One region of the Paenibacillus durus genome, then DNA from elsewhere that is predicted to be linked to it. Evidence: riboswitches for the same ligand, from Rfam matches in the RefSeq annotation. Region 1 holds a riboswitch; the other holds the start of a gene.
What was found. Region 1 has a riboswitch for cyclic di-GMP ahead of PDUR_RS03315 (transglutaminase-like domain-containing protein). Riboswitches for the same ligand answer to the same signal wherever they lie in the genome.

Region 1 (7,638 bases):
TAGGCTGTTCCGCGTTCGCTCGCCGCTACTGACGGAATCACTCTTGTTTTCTCTTCCTCAGGGTACTTAGATGTTTCAGTTCCCCTGGTCTGCCTCTAGCTCTCCTATGAATTCAGAGAGAAGTGACTGTGCATTACCACAGCCGGGTTTCCCCATTCGGACACCCCCGGATCAAAGCTTGCTTACAGCTCCCCGAGGCCTTTTCGTTGTTCGCCACGTCCTTCATCGGCTCCTGGCGCCTAGGCATCCTCCGTGTGCTCTTACTAGCTTAACCAACGCTCCAATTTCCGCCTGATCGCTCCGTCTTGTTTGAAAGGCCGCTTCCGGATGTCTCCGTTCGCTTTCGCCTTTCAAGCCAAAAGTCGCTCTCATTCGAAAATCTTCGCTCTCAGCTAATAACTATTTCAACTTGTTTGGACACAAGTTCAGCTAAAAGATGTTCTAAAACGCAATTTTCGTTTCGGTATCCAGTTTTCAAGGATCAAGATTTGAGAGCTTGAACTCTCAAAACTGAGCAACGAGTGAGCGTTGCCGGAAGTCAAACTTCCGCATTTGAATGTTTCCGCTACGGGAAACGATTCTCCATAGAAAGGAGGTGATCCAGCCGCACCTTCCGATACGGCTACCTTGTTACGACTTCACCCCAATCATCTACCCCACCTTCGGCGGCTGGCTCCTTGCGGTTACCCCACCGACTTCGGGTGTTGTAAACTCTCGTGGTGTGACGGGCGGTGTGTACAAGACCCGGGAACGTATTCACCGCGGCATGCTGATCCGCGATTACTAGCAATTCCGACTTCATGCAGGCGAGTTGCAGCCTGCAATCCGAACTGAGACCGGCTTTCTAAGATTGGCTCCGCCTCGCGGCTTCGCTTCCCGTTGTACCGGCCATTGTAGTACGTGTGTAGCCCAGGTCATAAGGGGCATGATGATTTGACGTCATCCCCACCTTCCTCCGGTTTGTCACCGGCAGTCACTCTAGAGTGCCCAGCTTGACCTGCTGGCAACTAAAGTCAAGGGTTGCGCTCGTTGCGGGACTTAACCCAACATCTCACGACACGAGCTGACGACAACCATGCACCACCTGTCTCCTCTGTCCCGAAGGCCGCCTCTATCTCTAGAGGATTCAGAGGGATGTCAAGACCTGGTAAGGTTCTTCGCGTTGCTTCGAATTAAACCACATACTCCACTGCTTGTGCGGGTCCCCGTCAATTCCTTTGAGTTTCAGTCTTGCGACCGTACTCCCCAGGCGGAGTGCTTACTGTGTTAACTTCGGCACCAAGGGTATCGAAACCCCTAACACCTAGCACTCATCGTTTACGGCGTGGACTACCAGGGTATCTAATCCTGTTTGCTCCCCACGCTTTCGCGCCTCAGCGTCAGTTACAGCCCAGAAAGTCGCCTTCGCCACTGGTGTTCCTCCACATCTCTACGCATTTCACCGCTACACGTGGAATTCCACTTTCCTCTTCTGCACTCAAGCTGCCCAGTTTCCAGTGCGACCACAGGTTGAGCCCATGGTTTAAACACCAGACTTAAACAGCCGCCTGCGCGCGCTTTACGCCCAATAATTCCGGACAACGCTTGCCCCCTACGTATTACCGCGGCTGCTGGCACGTAGTTAGCCGGGGCTTTCTTCTCAGGTACCGTCACTCTTGTAGCAGTTACTCTACAAGACGTTCTTCCCTGGCAACAGAGCTTTACGATCCGAAAACCTTCATCACTCACGCGGCGTTGCTCCGTCAGGCTTTCGCCCATTGCGGAAGATTCCCTACTGCTGCCTCCCGTAGGAGTCTGGGCCGTGTCTCAGTCCCAGTGTGGCCGTTCACCCTCTCAGGTCGGCTACGCATCGTCGCCTTGGTGAGCCGTTACCCCACCAACTAGCTAATGCGCCGCAGGCCCATCCCTTGGTGACAGATTGCTCCGCCTTTCAGCCTCTTAGCAGGAGCTAAGAGGAATTATCCGGTATTAGCTACCGTTTCCGGTAGTTATCCCAGTCCAAGGGGCAGATTGCCTACGTGTTACTCACCCGTCCGCCGCTAAGTCTTTTGAAGAGCAAGCTCTCCAAAAGACTCCGCTCGACTTGCATGTATTAGGCACGCCGCCAGCGTTCGTCCTGAGCCAGGATCAAACTCTCCAATAAAGTATTGAAAGAGCGATTAGCTCAATTTGAAACATCTGACGAGAATTTGCATTCTCAAGGATGGCATTTCAAAAGCGTGAAACACGCTGTGAAATTCATCTTATTTTTGGAACTCGCTAAAAGCGAATTCCCACTCACTCGTTGTTCAGTTTTCAAAGATCAAACTTCTTTGCCGCCGCTCAACTTTGCCTCAGCAGCAACTTTTATAATATATCATACACTCTACAGAAACGCAAGCTTTTTTTGAAAGTTTATTTTATCTTGTCGATAAAAGCTTGTGTCCCCCGAGGACGACTTACCTATAATACCTCTTCTTTGGGAATATGGCAACCCCTAAATACAAAAAAACAATCCACTTATTATTTAAGCGGATTGTACATTTCATTCATGAAGCTTTCAGTTGCTTAATAATATTTCACACCGGTATATTTGCTGGCGTTTTTAATCAGGGAGACCGATTTATTACTCTTACCCAAGCCGGCGTCTACCGTCGTGTCAATAGTCACCCACTGCCCATCAATGAGGACTTCATTCCATGCATGGTATTGAGATACATAGCTGCTTTCACCCATCACTAGCTTAGCGGGAACGTTCACACTGCGGAGCATAGCGGCAAAGAGGGAAGCATAGTCGTAGCAAATTCCTTTTTTGCTGGTAAGCGTTCTGTCGATGTCCGGCACATAGTCGGTGGATACGTTGGCTGCCAATGCGTAGTCGTATTTTACATTGGAGACGATATAGTTATAGATGGCGGTTACTTTTTCTTTGTCGGTGTTGGCATTCTGGGTGAGTTGTTTCGCTTTTTGGATCGCTTTGTCGGACGGACTCCATTTAACATTCTGCACAGAGCTCAGATATACGGCGTTAGGGTCGCTTACCGAAAGGTCGATAGAATCGGAATATATGATTTTATACTTGTTGCCGCTGGTATTCTCAAGGATGGAAACTTTATAGGAGCCGCTGCCTAGCTGCAGCGGGAAGGACTCGTTGGGCTCTGATGCGAAGAGGTTGTAAGTATAACTGCTGCCGTTCTTCGTAATCATCAGTTTCGTGCGCTTGCCCTGAGGAGCGTTATATTGAATGCCAACAACGCCTTGGCTTAAATTCGAAGTGTCGAGCCATTCGGAACTGCCGCTCGCGGCGGCTGCCGGGATAACTGGAACGGAGGTGGCTAATGTAAATAATATGAGAAGTATGAAATAAAACTTCTTCATAGATAAAACTCCTTTCGGTAGCTGGCTGCCATCCTCCCGGGAAGGCCCTTTAGCTTTGCGTCCCTACCTTTCGATAGGTTTGCCATTATCGTACAAGTTCCATCTCTTTTGAATATATGGTATAAATGCCATTATTTTTTAAAAATGAATAAATAAAAAAGCCTCTTCATTCGGTAGCTGGCTGCCATCCTTGCGGGAAGGCCCTCTAGCTTTGCGTCCCTATCTTTCGATAGGTTTGCCGTTATCGTGGTTAGCTTTTCTAATATCAGATTACCATATTTATATAAATTATCAATAGGAAACTAGGAAAATATACCTGGTCAATTGCCTATTTTCCCATATTTCCGCGACAGTCACGGGAGCTTTGCGTGTACAATTAACCGATGTGTCGGATTAATCAGCGGATCGCATGTGATGAGCGTAAGGATGCGGTCTTTGTTATTGCCTTCCAGCACGGACACGTCAGTAGGCTCGACAATCGAGATATCGTAGACCGTATAGTTATAGACCTTCCCTTTGGTCTTAACAGAAATCGTATCGCCAATCTCCACCTCATTCAGGCGGTTGAACAGTCTTCCCTTGGTATGGGCGCGGTGAGCGGCGATAGCCGCATTTCCAATTTCTCCAAGCGGAGCGGTCTCGGTCAAATGCACGGCCGCATGCCGCATATTGGCTTTGGTGGCTCCTTCAAGCACGGGAAGCTTAACGTTGATTTTATCGATCTCAATCAGCGCGATCGCCTTCTCGTCTACGTCTGAACCGCCTTTATCCGCCGCGAGCTGCGACTGCTCGTCCAAGGCCGATTCTTCGGCAAGCAGCTGTGTCACTTTGGCGTATTTGAGCCGCAGATCGGGATCGGCCGAATTCTGAGCCGTCTCCGCACTTTGTTCAAAGCTCTGCTCCGCTTCCTTCAGCAGCTTCTGCTGCTGCCAATCTTCAAACCATTCGCTGGCCTTCGGATAAAGGATAAGCAGAACGCCGGCGATAATTATGATATAAGAAAGCTTGCGCAATATCTTCACCCTCTATCGTCGCTCCGCATCTGCTCCTGAGATCGCCTCACCGGAGACAGGCAGAGACTGCTTCGGCTTCACAAACACCCATTTTCTGCTGCCAAAAAAATTGATGATGACCGTAACAAACGTAACCAATACCTTCGACGACAGTTCCTGCAATCTCAGACGGCCGATTAGAACGCTCATGAGCAGCAGGGATATGCACAGCACAAACAGATTCAATGCTATAAACCTCAGAAGCTGCCTATGATCAAATCCTTCTTCCTTGCTCCGCTGCCGGTCCTTGAACGTTATTTTACTGTTCAAAATAAAGCTGTTGGCCGTTCCTGCGGCATAGGAGATGACCTGGGCGACGACATAGAACAGCCCGAGCGAGTTCAGCAGCGCGAACACGGCCATATCTACCAGCGTATTCAGCAGGCCGACAATATTAAATTTAACGAACTGAAGGAAATCGCCTCGCACATTTTTGTTATTCATGGGGTACACCCTTCCGTGGTTGTCCGGCTTCCTCCCGAAAAAGCTCGGCTTCCTCTTCCTTCAGGTTTCTGCAGCCTACCGCTTCGCGGACAATGTATAGCGGCCGGTCCTTCGATTCATCGTATATCCGGCCGATATATTCGCCGATTACTCCGAGGATCATAAGCACAATTCCGTTAAACAGCAGGTTCACGCCGACGATGGAAGCCCAGCCGGGTACCGTACGGGACGTAAACCACTTCTGCATCAGCACGAAGAACAAGAAGACAAAGCTGGAAAACGAAAGCAAAAACCCAAGGTAAGACGCAATTTTGAGCGGTTTGTGCGAAAAGGACGTGATGCCGTCGAGCGCAAACCGGATCATTTTTTTGAGCGGATATTTGGTCTCCCCGGCAAAGCGCTCCTCGCGGACATATTCCACCATCGTCTGGCGGAAGCCGACCCAACTGACAAGCCCTCTGACATAGCGGTTCTTCTCCTTCAGTTCGCGCAAAACGTCGCACACCTTGCGGTCGATCAGGCGGAAGTCACCTGTATCGGTGGGAATATCCACGCTCGTCAACCTGCTCAGCAGACGGTAAAACAGCTTGGCGGTGATTTTTTTGAAAAATGTTTCACCGTGGCGCTTCATCCGTTTGGCATACACCACTTCATATCCCTGCTTCCACTTGGCAATCAGCTCAAGTATGACTTCGGGCGGGTCCTGTAGATCTGCGTCGATAACGACGACCGCTTCCCCCCGGGCATAATCCATGCCTGCGGTAATCGCGATTTGGTGGCCGAAATTCCGCGAGAAGTCAATCAGCTTCACATGACCGTCCTGGTCTGCAATCTCCCGGATCATATCGGCTGAGCGGTCCCGGCTTCCATCGTTCACGAAGATCAGCTCGTACGCGTCTCCGCTGCGGTCCATGACTTCTTTTAGACGCTCGTAAGTATGGGAAATCACTTCTTCTTCATTATACATCGGGACGATCACGCTGTATCTGGCTTTCATTTCTTTTCCTCCTAAATTATAGACGGCCGTAACTCTAAAAGACCCAAGTCGGGAACCAGCGCAGGAAGCCTGTCACGTAATCCCCGCTAACCTGCATGCCCGACAAGACGGGATAGAACATGATAAATAGCAGCGCCGCCGCAGCGACGTACACATAACGGATGACTCTCGACCGGGATTCGGGGAACACGCTGTCCGACAGCTTCAGCATATAGACCAGCGCCAGAATCATGAACGGAACCATGGCGAAATAATGGTAAAGGAACGTCTCGCGCGGAACGAGCATCCAGGGAATGTATTGGGAAAAATAGCCGATCCAAATGACGTATTGCGGCTTTTCCCGGCGTTTCAGCGTCAGCCACAGGACAGCTAGGATGGCAAAAACCCCTGTCCACCAGATCAGCGGGTTGCCCATCGTTACAATGCTGCTGGTCTGGCCTGCCGGCAATCCTTCTCCCCCGCTGAAGAACCATACCGGACGCTTCATAAAGGGCCATTGCCACCACTGGGATGAGAACGGATGGGTAGCCACAAGCTGGCTGTGGTAATCGTACATATTCTTCTGCGCTTCGAGCAATCCTTTAATCGTATAGCCTTCCGGTGTGACGGACAGCACGGGAATAAACGATAAGCTGTAAATCGCAGCCGGAATAACAATAAAGAAGATAATGCAGGAGGCCAGAGTGATAACGGCTCTGCTCCAGAATGTTCCTGCGGCCTCTTGGCAAGCGGCTGACAGTTCCGGGTCGGCACGCTTGCCGAGGGCAAGCACTCGCCGGGCCGCCAGGTGCTGCCGGTACCGGTCAAAGAGCGATATACCGAGCATAACGGCGAGCCCCGCCCCTCCATACAGCACAATCCATTTGGAGGCAACTCCGATGCCAAAGAACAGGCCCGACCAGAACAGCGGCCAAAGCGTCTTGCGCAGCGGAAGGCGGTAGAAATTCATTGCCGCGTAACGCTGCATGAAGTAGAACATCAGCATGATGAAGAAGACGCCGTACACATCAATAGTAGAAATCCGGGTCTGCGTAAAATGCATGAAATCCAGCGCGAACAGCCCCGCCGCAAGCGCGGCATAGCGAGTCCGCCCAAACAGCCGCAGCGCCATCACATACATAACAGGCAGCATGGCGATGCCAAATACCGTGCCGACGATCCGCCAGCCGAAAGGATCAACGCCGAGCAACGCCATTCCGACGGAAATCAGCAGCTTCCCGAGCGGCGGATGCGTATTCTCGTACGGAACGATGCCATGGGCGTATTCATACGCGGTGCGTGCATGATAGATTTCATCAAAATAGGTGCTGTTCATATAGCCCGAATTGGCTGGAATAAGCTGCTGCTCGTCGAACAGGTTAGCCGGATCTCCTTTTTTGGGAGTTCCTCCCGTATCGGGCGACACTTCGGCAACAGCCAGCGGTGACGCGTTTCCTTTCTCATAAAAGGCGATCTCATGCAGATAAAAGCCCGGCTTATTCACAAAAACTCGGACATACCGCGCCGTGGCGTTAAGCTGCTGGCTTTTCCAGATAAAGACGTTGCCGACATCCTCGTTAATCTTGACAGGTCCGGACCAGCTTTGCGGCGAATTGCCAAAATCCAGCGTAAATTCACCAGTGCCTACGCCGCCGAATATTCTCACCTTGTCGAGCTGCTTCGCGGCGCCCAAATCGACATAGAAGCTTTCGCTCGCAGCCGAAGGCGCCCATACCGTTTCCGGAGAACGGACCGAACCGAGATTGACCATAGCTAGCGCTCCATAAAGGAGCGTAATAGCCGCCATCC
Region 2 (7,638 bases), 350 kb from region 1:
CAAAGAATCGGTGACTCACTCCAAGCAGCGGATCGACTGGGGCGGCGCCTTTACGCTGGTCGGCGCGATTATCTGCCTCATGTTCGCTCTGGAGCTGGGCGGACAGGAATATGCCTGGGGCTCCTCAGCCATTCTAGGCTTGTTCGCGGGCTTCGCGGTGCTTCTGATCGCCTTTCTGTTCATTGAACGGCGCGTGGCTGAACCCGTGATCACCTTCAGCATGTTCCGGAACAGGCTGTTCGCGACAAGCGCTCTGGCCGCTCTCTTCTACGGCTCAGCTTTCATTGTGGCAACCGTCTACATCCCGATCTTCGTGCAGGGCGTATTCGGCGGCTCCGCTACGAATTCCGGCCTGATTCTGATGCCGATGATGATCGGTTCGGTCGCCGGCGCCCAGCTTGGCGGACAGCTGACAGCCCGGGCCAGCTTCCGGAACATCATGCTGCTGTCCACTGTCTTCTTCGTCGCAGGCGTTGCTCTGCTTGGGACCCTGTCGCCGGATACTACCCGCCTGCAGGTCAACGCCTTTATGGCTGTAACCGGATTTGGCGTCGGATTCTCCTTCTCGGTGCTCAACATGTCCTCTGTCCATCATTTTGATGTCCGCCAGCGCGGTTCGGCCACGTCGACATGCACCTTTATGCGTTCGCTTGGCATGACGCTCGGGATCACCATCTTCGGCATCATCCAGCGCAATTTGTTCACGGACCAACTAAGCGCCGCGTTCGGCGGCAGCGCCCAGTCCTCCGCCTTCGGCGATCCGCGAGCCGCGCTGACCCCGGAAGCAAGAGCTCAGATTCCGGCTCCCGTGCTTGAGAAAATCTCAGCCGCGCTGTCTTCCTCCATTGCGCATACGTTCCTGTGGGCGCTTATTCCGGCGGTGCTAGGGCTCGCGGCCGTGCTGCTCATGCCGAAGGACCGCCTCTTCACCCGCAGTAATGCTCCGCAGCCGGCGACAAGCAAGGATTAGAGCTGCCATGTCAATGAAGCTGGCTATTCTCGGACTGCTGCTGGAACGGGACATGCATCCCTATGAAATGATGCTGGTGATGAAAGACCGCGCGATCGATCAGATTACGAAGCTGCAAATGGGCTCCCTGTACTACGCCGTCGACCAGTTGGCCAAGAACGGACAGATTACGCAGGTTGAGATTATCCGCAGCAGCGACCGGCCGGACAAAACCATATACCGAATTACAGATTCGGGAAAGGCCCTGTTCGAGCAGCTCCTGCTGCAGCTGTTCAAGCAGAACGACACCCTCTATCATCCGATGTACCTCGCGCTCGCCTTCTCCCGGCATGTTGATCCGGACAAGATTGCGAAACTGCTGGAGGAGCGCATCCGAGAGACCGAGCATCAGGTCAATCTCGCTTATCAGGTCTATGAAGAGCATGTTTCCACCGTTCCCCGCGCCGCGTTGCATCTCATGTACGGCAAATATGAGCACAGCCTGACGGAACTGAAATGGCTGAAGCGCCTGTACGCTGACGTACGGGCGCACAAGCTCGGCGATATCGGGAAGCCCTTGGATCTGAAGGAGTAACCCCCTTGTATGCCGCCTGGCACCGCTTCTTAAGCGATTAAAAGTATCATACCGGCTTCCAAAGTTGTACAATATCTCTGAAATCATCTACCACTATGACGGAGGGATTGAATTGAAAACGTTACCGCTTAACAAGCGCGGAATTCCCGCAAGCCGGCTTGTCCTGGGCTGTATGGGCCTTGGCGGAGGCTGGGACCGCGAGGCGATTACTAAAGAGCAAATCAAGGAAGGACATGAGGCTGTCGAAGCGGCGCTCTCCATCGGCATCAATATGTTCGATCACGCTGATATTTATACCCGCGGCAAAGCGGAGCAAGTATTCGGCACCGTCCTTAAAGAACGGCCGGAGCTGCGTGAACGGATCATTCTTCAATCGAAGTGCGGCATTAAGCTGGCCGAACCCGGCGAAAGCTCCAACGTGTTCGATTTCTCCAAGAGCCATATCCTAAGCAGTGTGGACGGCATCCTGTCTCGTCTGGGAGTAGAATACCTGGATATTCTGCTGCTTCACCGGCCCGATCCGCTGATGGACCCTGAAGAGGTGGGCGAAGCGCTTCACCTGCTTAAGCAATCCGGCAAGGTGCGGCATTTCGGCGTCTCCAATATGAGCCAGGGGCAAATCAAGCTGCTTCAGGCATACAGCGAAGAGCCGTTTATCGTCAATCAGTTGGAGATGAGCCTTGAGAAGATCTACTGGCTCGATTCGGTCGTAAGCGTCAATCAGCAAGCCTGGAGAGAGCAAGGCATGCCCGAAGGAACGATCGAGCACTGCAGGCTGGAGAATATCCAGCTTCAGGCGTGGGGGCCGCTGGCCCAGGGCAAATACAGCGGACGCCCGCTGGACGGAGAATCCGAAACGGTCCGCAGCACCGCGCGCCTTGTCCGTACGCTGGCCGATGAGAAAGGGACGACCCCGGAAGCGATAGTCCTCTCCTGGCTGATGACGCATCCGGCCGCGATTCAGCCCGTTATCGGAACGGTAAGTCCGAAGCGCATCGCAGCCTGCGAAGGCGCGGACAAGCTTACGCTTACCCGTAAGGAATGGTATGACCTGTACGTCAGCTCCCGGGGCGTGCGGTTACCTTGACGATTCATCGGCGCGCCGCCGCAGAAATCGAAGGGATAGAATAGCGTCCAGCCGGATTATAGCTTTCGGATTCGTTAGAAATTCTGGAAAATGCCTGCTTTGCCTTGTATGCAGACCTTTGCTATACTAGTACCAAAAAAACAAGGAGGGGGGCGTAACTCATCGTGCCAGATAATATAGGACAACACATTCAGCATCTTCGTCTGGAGAAGGGCTTGTCTTTATCCGAGCTGGCCAGCAAGGCTGATGTGGCCAAATCATACTTGAGCAATGTTGAACGCAACATTCAATCCAACCCCTCTATCCAATTCATTGAAAAAATTGCCGAGGCTCTGGACGTTCCCGTTCACGTTCTTCTCTATGGAGAGAACTCCGATACGCAGGAGGAAATGCTGGATTCCGAATGGTTCAAGCTAGTGCAGGAGGCTATGGCTTCAGGCGTCAGCAAGCGCGAGTTTAAGGAGTTTCTGGATTACCAGAAATGGCGTCTTGAACAGAAGGACCAGTAATCCAGTAAAGCCCACAAACATAAAGAGGACATGACGCCGCGCCGCCATGTCCTCTTTCAAATATCAATTGATAATGCCCTTTCAGACCCCTCTTGCTACATTGCCTTAAGTGTCCTGTCATTGAAGAACCGACGAATCTCATCCACTTGAAGCCCTTGCTTCTTGGCTTTCAGAAGCAAATACACCCATTCCATATCAAGCTCTAACGTCTGCAGCTCTCCGATGTTCCCCTGGTTGGACTTGTCCAAAAAATCTCCTCCTAAGATTTTTGTCCCCAGGCAGTCCGGCCGTCGTAGTATATAAAAATAACCTTAGACCCGTGACTTTGTGCCCCTGCCTTTCAGCAGGTTTACCTTTTACTGGACCCTTGCATTCAAGGATCTGATATTGATTCTCATCACAATGAGTCTTGCAAGAATATTATACAAGAAGTTCGTCCTAAAGTGTGTCGAATTTTGGAAATAAGTAAGTATGCGCGGAGAAAAAATAGAGTTGATCAAACGGCACCCGGCAGTAGAAATAATTTGAACATATGTATGATCTTAGTAGTATGAATGAACTATATACGACAAATACCCATTTTTCAAGTCTGTTAACCAAAATTTTTTGGAAATAGCGAATCATTTGTTTGGTTATTTGGTCCTGTACATAATTATGCCTTTTTTCGAACGGATTGGACGAAAGCTTGAATTGATTACAAATGTTGAAAGGAGCACAATAGGATGAGGCATTAGCTTTATAATGGTTTGTCTTTGTTATAGAATGTAAACGTAACCACCGCAGCTCCAACAGAGGGCCTCCTTAATCAGCGCCACCTTTGGAGCTTAACCGTTAGGAGGATGTTTCATGTCAGCCAAAGAGTCCTACAACGAATCCGTCTGGAGCAAGTATTACGGTCCCAATCTGGGCTACATTCAGGAAAAGTACGAACATTTCGCCGAAGATCCTTTTTCAGTGGAAGCCCACTACCGCGAACTATTCACCATCTACGGTTCTCCTCCGCTGACATCCGAGGCTGCAAGGACTCCCGGACCGGCCTTGCCCGCCGATACCGATTGGCTTCGCAAAGCGGTTAGAGCTTCCAAGCTGATCGCAAGCATCCGCATTTTTGGCCATCTGGCAGCCGACATCGACCCGCTGGGACAGGGTCATACCTCCATGGCCAAATGGCTGGACCCCGAGACTTATGAGCTTACGCGCGAAGATTTGCTTGCCCTGCCGGCTTCGCTCATCTGGGAGAACGCTCCGCAGGATGTGCTGACCGGCTGGGACGCTTATCACCGGATGCGCCAAACCTATACCAAGACGATTGCCTACGAATTCAGCCATGTCCACGACGAACAGGAGCTTCGCTGGCTGAACAGTCAGGCCGAATCGGCCACCTCGCCCGCTCCGCTCACGCCGGCGGAACGCAAAGGGCTGCTGGGCCGGCTCATCCAGGTGGAGCAGTTCGAGACATTCCTGCATAAGACATTTGTCGGCCAGAAGCGGTTCAGTCTGGAAGGCAATGATGCGCTTGTTCCTATGCTGGACGAAATTGTCCGGGCGGCCGCGCATGACGGCGCGGAGCATATCCTGATGGGCATGGCCCACCGGGGCCGTTTGAATGTGCTCGCGCATATTTTGGGCAAACCGTACGATATTATTTTTTCCGAATTCCACCATTCTCCGAACAAGGAGCTGTTCCCGTCCGAAGGGTCCATGGGCATCAACTACGGCTGGACCGGAGATGTAAAATACCATTTGGGCGCCGACCGTGCGTTCCATGAAGGCGAGACAGTGCGCGCCCGTCTGACGCTTGCCAACAACCCGAGCCATCTTGAATTCGTCAACCCTGTAGTGGAGGGCTTTGCACGCGCGGCCCAGGAAGTCCGAAGCGCTCCGGGGCTGCCTGTGCTTGATACGAACAAAGCCATGGCCGTACTGATGCACGGAGACGCCGCTTTCCCGGGCGAAGGCATCGTGGCGGAGACGCTGAATATCGGCCAGCTTCAGGGGTACCAGAATGGCGGAACGATCCACATCATCGTCAATAACCGGATTGGCTTCACGACGGAGAGCGAGGATTCCCGTTCCACGCACTATGCGAGCGATCTTGCCAAAGGGTATGAAATTCCGATTGTCCATGTCAATGCCGACGATCCGGAGGCCTGCATTGCTGCCGTCCGCCTGGCCAGCGCTTACCGCAACCTGTTTAAAAAGGATTTCCTGATCGATCTTATCGGTTACCGCAGACACGGACACAATGAAATGGATGATCCCGAAATGACCCAGCCGATTGTCTACGGCAAGGTAAAAAATCATCCTACCGTCTTCCGGATATATGCCGAAAGGCTGGAGCGCGAGAAGGTGATTACCAAGGATGAACTGGCGAAGATGAGCGCCGAAGCGGACAATGTGCTTCAGCAGGCCTACGAGCGGATGAAAGAGGGCAAGCAAAAAAGCGGCGAAACGAAGACGGCCGTCGCCTTGCAGACGGATGAAGAAAGCTCTGCGCCTACGGCCGTGCCGCTCGGCAGGCTGCAGAGCATTAACCGCCAGCTGCTGTCCTTCCCCGAAGGCTTCAAGGTGTATCCGAAGCTGCAGCGGATTCTGCAGCGGCGCAAGGATCTGCTGAATGACGGGGAAAAGGTGGATTGGGCGCTGGCCGAAACACTGGCTTTCGCGACCATTCTACAGGACGGAACGCCCATCCGTCTGAGCGGCCAGGACGCGCAGCGCGGCACTTTCTCCCAGCGGCATCTCGTGCTTCACGACAGTGAATCGGGAGAGCTCTACTACCCGCTTCACCAGCTTGAGGATGCCAAGGCTTCCTTCGGCGTCTACAACAGCCCGCTATCGGAGGCCTCGGTGATCGGCTACGAGTACGGCTACAATGTATTTGCGCCGGAGACATTCGTGCTGTGGGAAGCGCAGTACGGCGATTTCGCCAATGCCGCGCAGGTGATTATCGACCAGTTCATTTCTGCCGGACGCGCCAAATGGACGCAGCGCAGCAACCTGGCCATCCTGCTGCCCCATGGCTACGAAGGCCAAGGGCCGGAACACTCCAGCGGCCGATTGGAACGGTATTTGCAGCTATCCGCTGAGGAAAACTGGACGGTTGCGAATCTTACCAGCGCCGCGCAGTACTTCCATCTGCTGCGCCGCCAGGCTTCTCTGGGCGGACAGGCGGACGCAAGGCCGCTCGTGATCATGACGCCGAAGAGTCTGCTCCGCAACCCGCGCAGCGCTTCTTCCGGCTTAGAGCTGGCATCCGGCCAATTTCAGCCCGTGCTCCCGGAACCGCTGCTCGGGCAGACTCCCGGCACAGTGACACGTCTGGTCGTATGCAGCGGAAAGATCGCCATTGACCTGCAAGCCGAACTGGAAGCGGCCCCGGGCCAGGACTTGTCCTGGCTGCATATCCTGCGCCTCGAACAGCTCTACCCGTTCCCGGCGCGCGAATTGGCCGTCTACCTGAACGCTTTCACTTCTCTGCAGGAGATCGTCTGGGTGCAGGAAGAACCGAAGAACATGGGCGCCTGGAGCTATATCGAACCAAGGCTTCGCGCCATTGCGCCAGGCAACACCGCTGTACGGTATATCGGCCGTCCGGAACGCTCAAGCCCGGCCAGCGGGTATGCGGACATCCACACCTTTGAACAACGCAGAATCGTCACGGAAGCACTGAACTTGAACTCGCAAACGAAAGCGGCTGTACCGTCTCCTTCCGGGACGGTGTCACGATAGCATTAATCACAATTTGGGGAGGTAGCGGCCAGTGTCCGAAATTAAAGTGCCCGATCTGGGCGAATCCATTACAGAAGGAACGATCTACAAGTGGATTGTAAAAGAAGGCGACCATGTCGGCCAGGGGGATGTGCTGGCAGAGCTTGAGACGGATAAGGTGAACCTGGAAATCAGCGCGGAGGAGAGCGGCGTCATTTCCGCCATCTTGCGCAAAGACGGAGACAACGTCGCGGTCGGCGAAGTGATCGGCTTGATCGGCGGCGGCGGTAGCGGAGTAGCCGGAGAGGCTTCGGCGGCGGACAGCGTCAAGCCTGCCGCGCCGGAAGCGCCGGAAGCGCCTGCGGCGCAGCAGCCGGCGGCGCCTCCCGCCGGTGCAGGGACCCTGGCGGCCGCCCCGGAAGGCCCGGCCGCCGAGAACGGCGCCGCGTACCTGGCTTCGCCGGGTGCGCGCAAGCTCGCGCGCGAGCGCGGCATCGACCTCGGCGAGGTCGGCGCGCGCGATCCCATCGGCCGGATTGGCCAGGCCGATGTGAAGACCTTCGGCGCAGCAGCGGTACCCGCTGCGCCGAAGCCGGCCGCGCCAACGCAGGGCGCGCCGGCCGGCAGCCCGCCGCCTGGGGCCAAGGCGGCGGACGGCAAGGAGACCGAGCGCAAGCGCATGTCGCGCAGACGGCTCACGATTGCCAGCCGCCTCGTGGAGGCGCAGCATACGGCGGCCATGCTGACCACCTTCAACGAGGTGGACATGACCGCGATCCTGGATATC

Region 2: linked by a shared signal. The riboswitch ahead of PDUR_RS29605 (anti-repressor SinI family protein) and the one ahead of PDUR_RS03315 (transglutaminase-like domain-containing protein) in region 1 are both predicted to bind cyclic di-GMP.

The regions. Positions count from the first base shown of each region.
Region 1 covers NZ_CP009288.1:718,670-726,307, reverse strand. Annotated here, with positions in the region: rRNA gene PDUR_RS03325 (23S ribosomal RNA) at 1-274, opposite strand, end outside; rRNA gene PDUR_RS03320 (16S ribosomal RNA) at 589-2,143, opposite strand; gene PDUR_RS03315 (transglutaminase-like domain-containing protein) at 2,548-3,357, opposite strand; cyclic di-GMP riboswitch class I at 3,371-3,451, opposite strand; cyclic di-GMP riboswitch class I at 3,527-3,607, opposite strand; gene PDUR_RS03310 (class D sortase) at 3,711-4,370, opposite strand; gene PDUR_RS03305 (GtrA family protein) at 4,383-4,853, opposite strand; gene PDUR_RS03300 (glycosyltransferase family 2 protein) at 4,846-5,850, opposite strand; gene PDUR_RS27730 (phospholipid carrier-dependent glycosyltransferase) at 5,885-7,638, opposite strand, start outside.
Region 2 covers NZ_CP009288.1:373,577-381,214, reverse strand. Annotated here, with positions in the region: partial or broken gene PDUR_RS01795 (MDR family MFS transporter) at 1-970, shown strand, start outside; gene PDUR_RS01790 (PadR family transcriptional regulator) at 978-1,544, shown strand; gene PDUR_RS01785 (aldo/keto reductase) at 1,657-2,631, shown strand; gene PDUR_RS01780 (helix-turn-helix domain-containing protein) at 2,796-3,140, shown strand; gene PDUR_RS29605 (anti-repressor SinI family protein) at 3,236-3,388, opposite strand; cyclic di-GMP riboswitch class I at 3,415-3,504, opposite strand; gene PDUR_RS01775 (2-oxoglutarate dehydrogenase E1 component) at 3,987-6,872, shown strand; gene odhB (2-oxoglutarate dehydrogenase complex dihydrolipoyllysine-residue succinyltransferase) at 6,904-7,638, shown strand, end outside.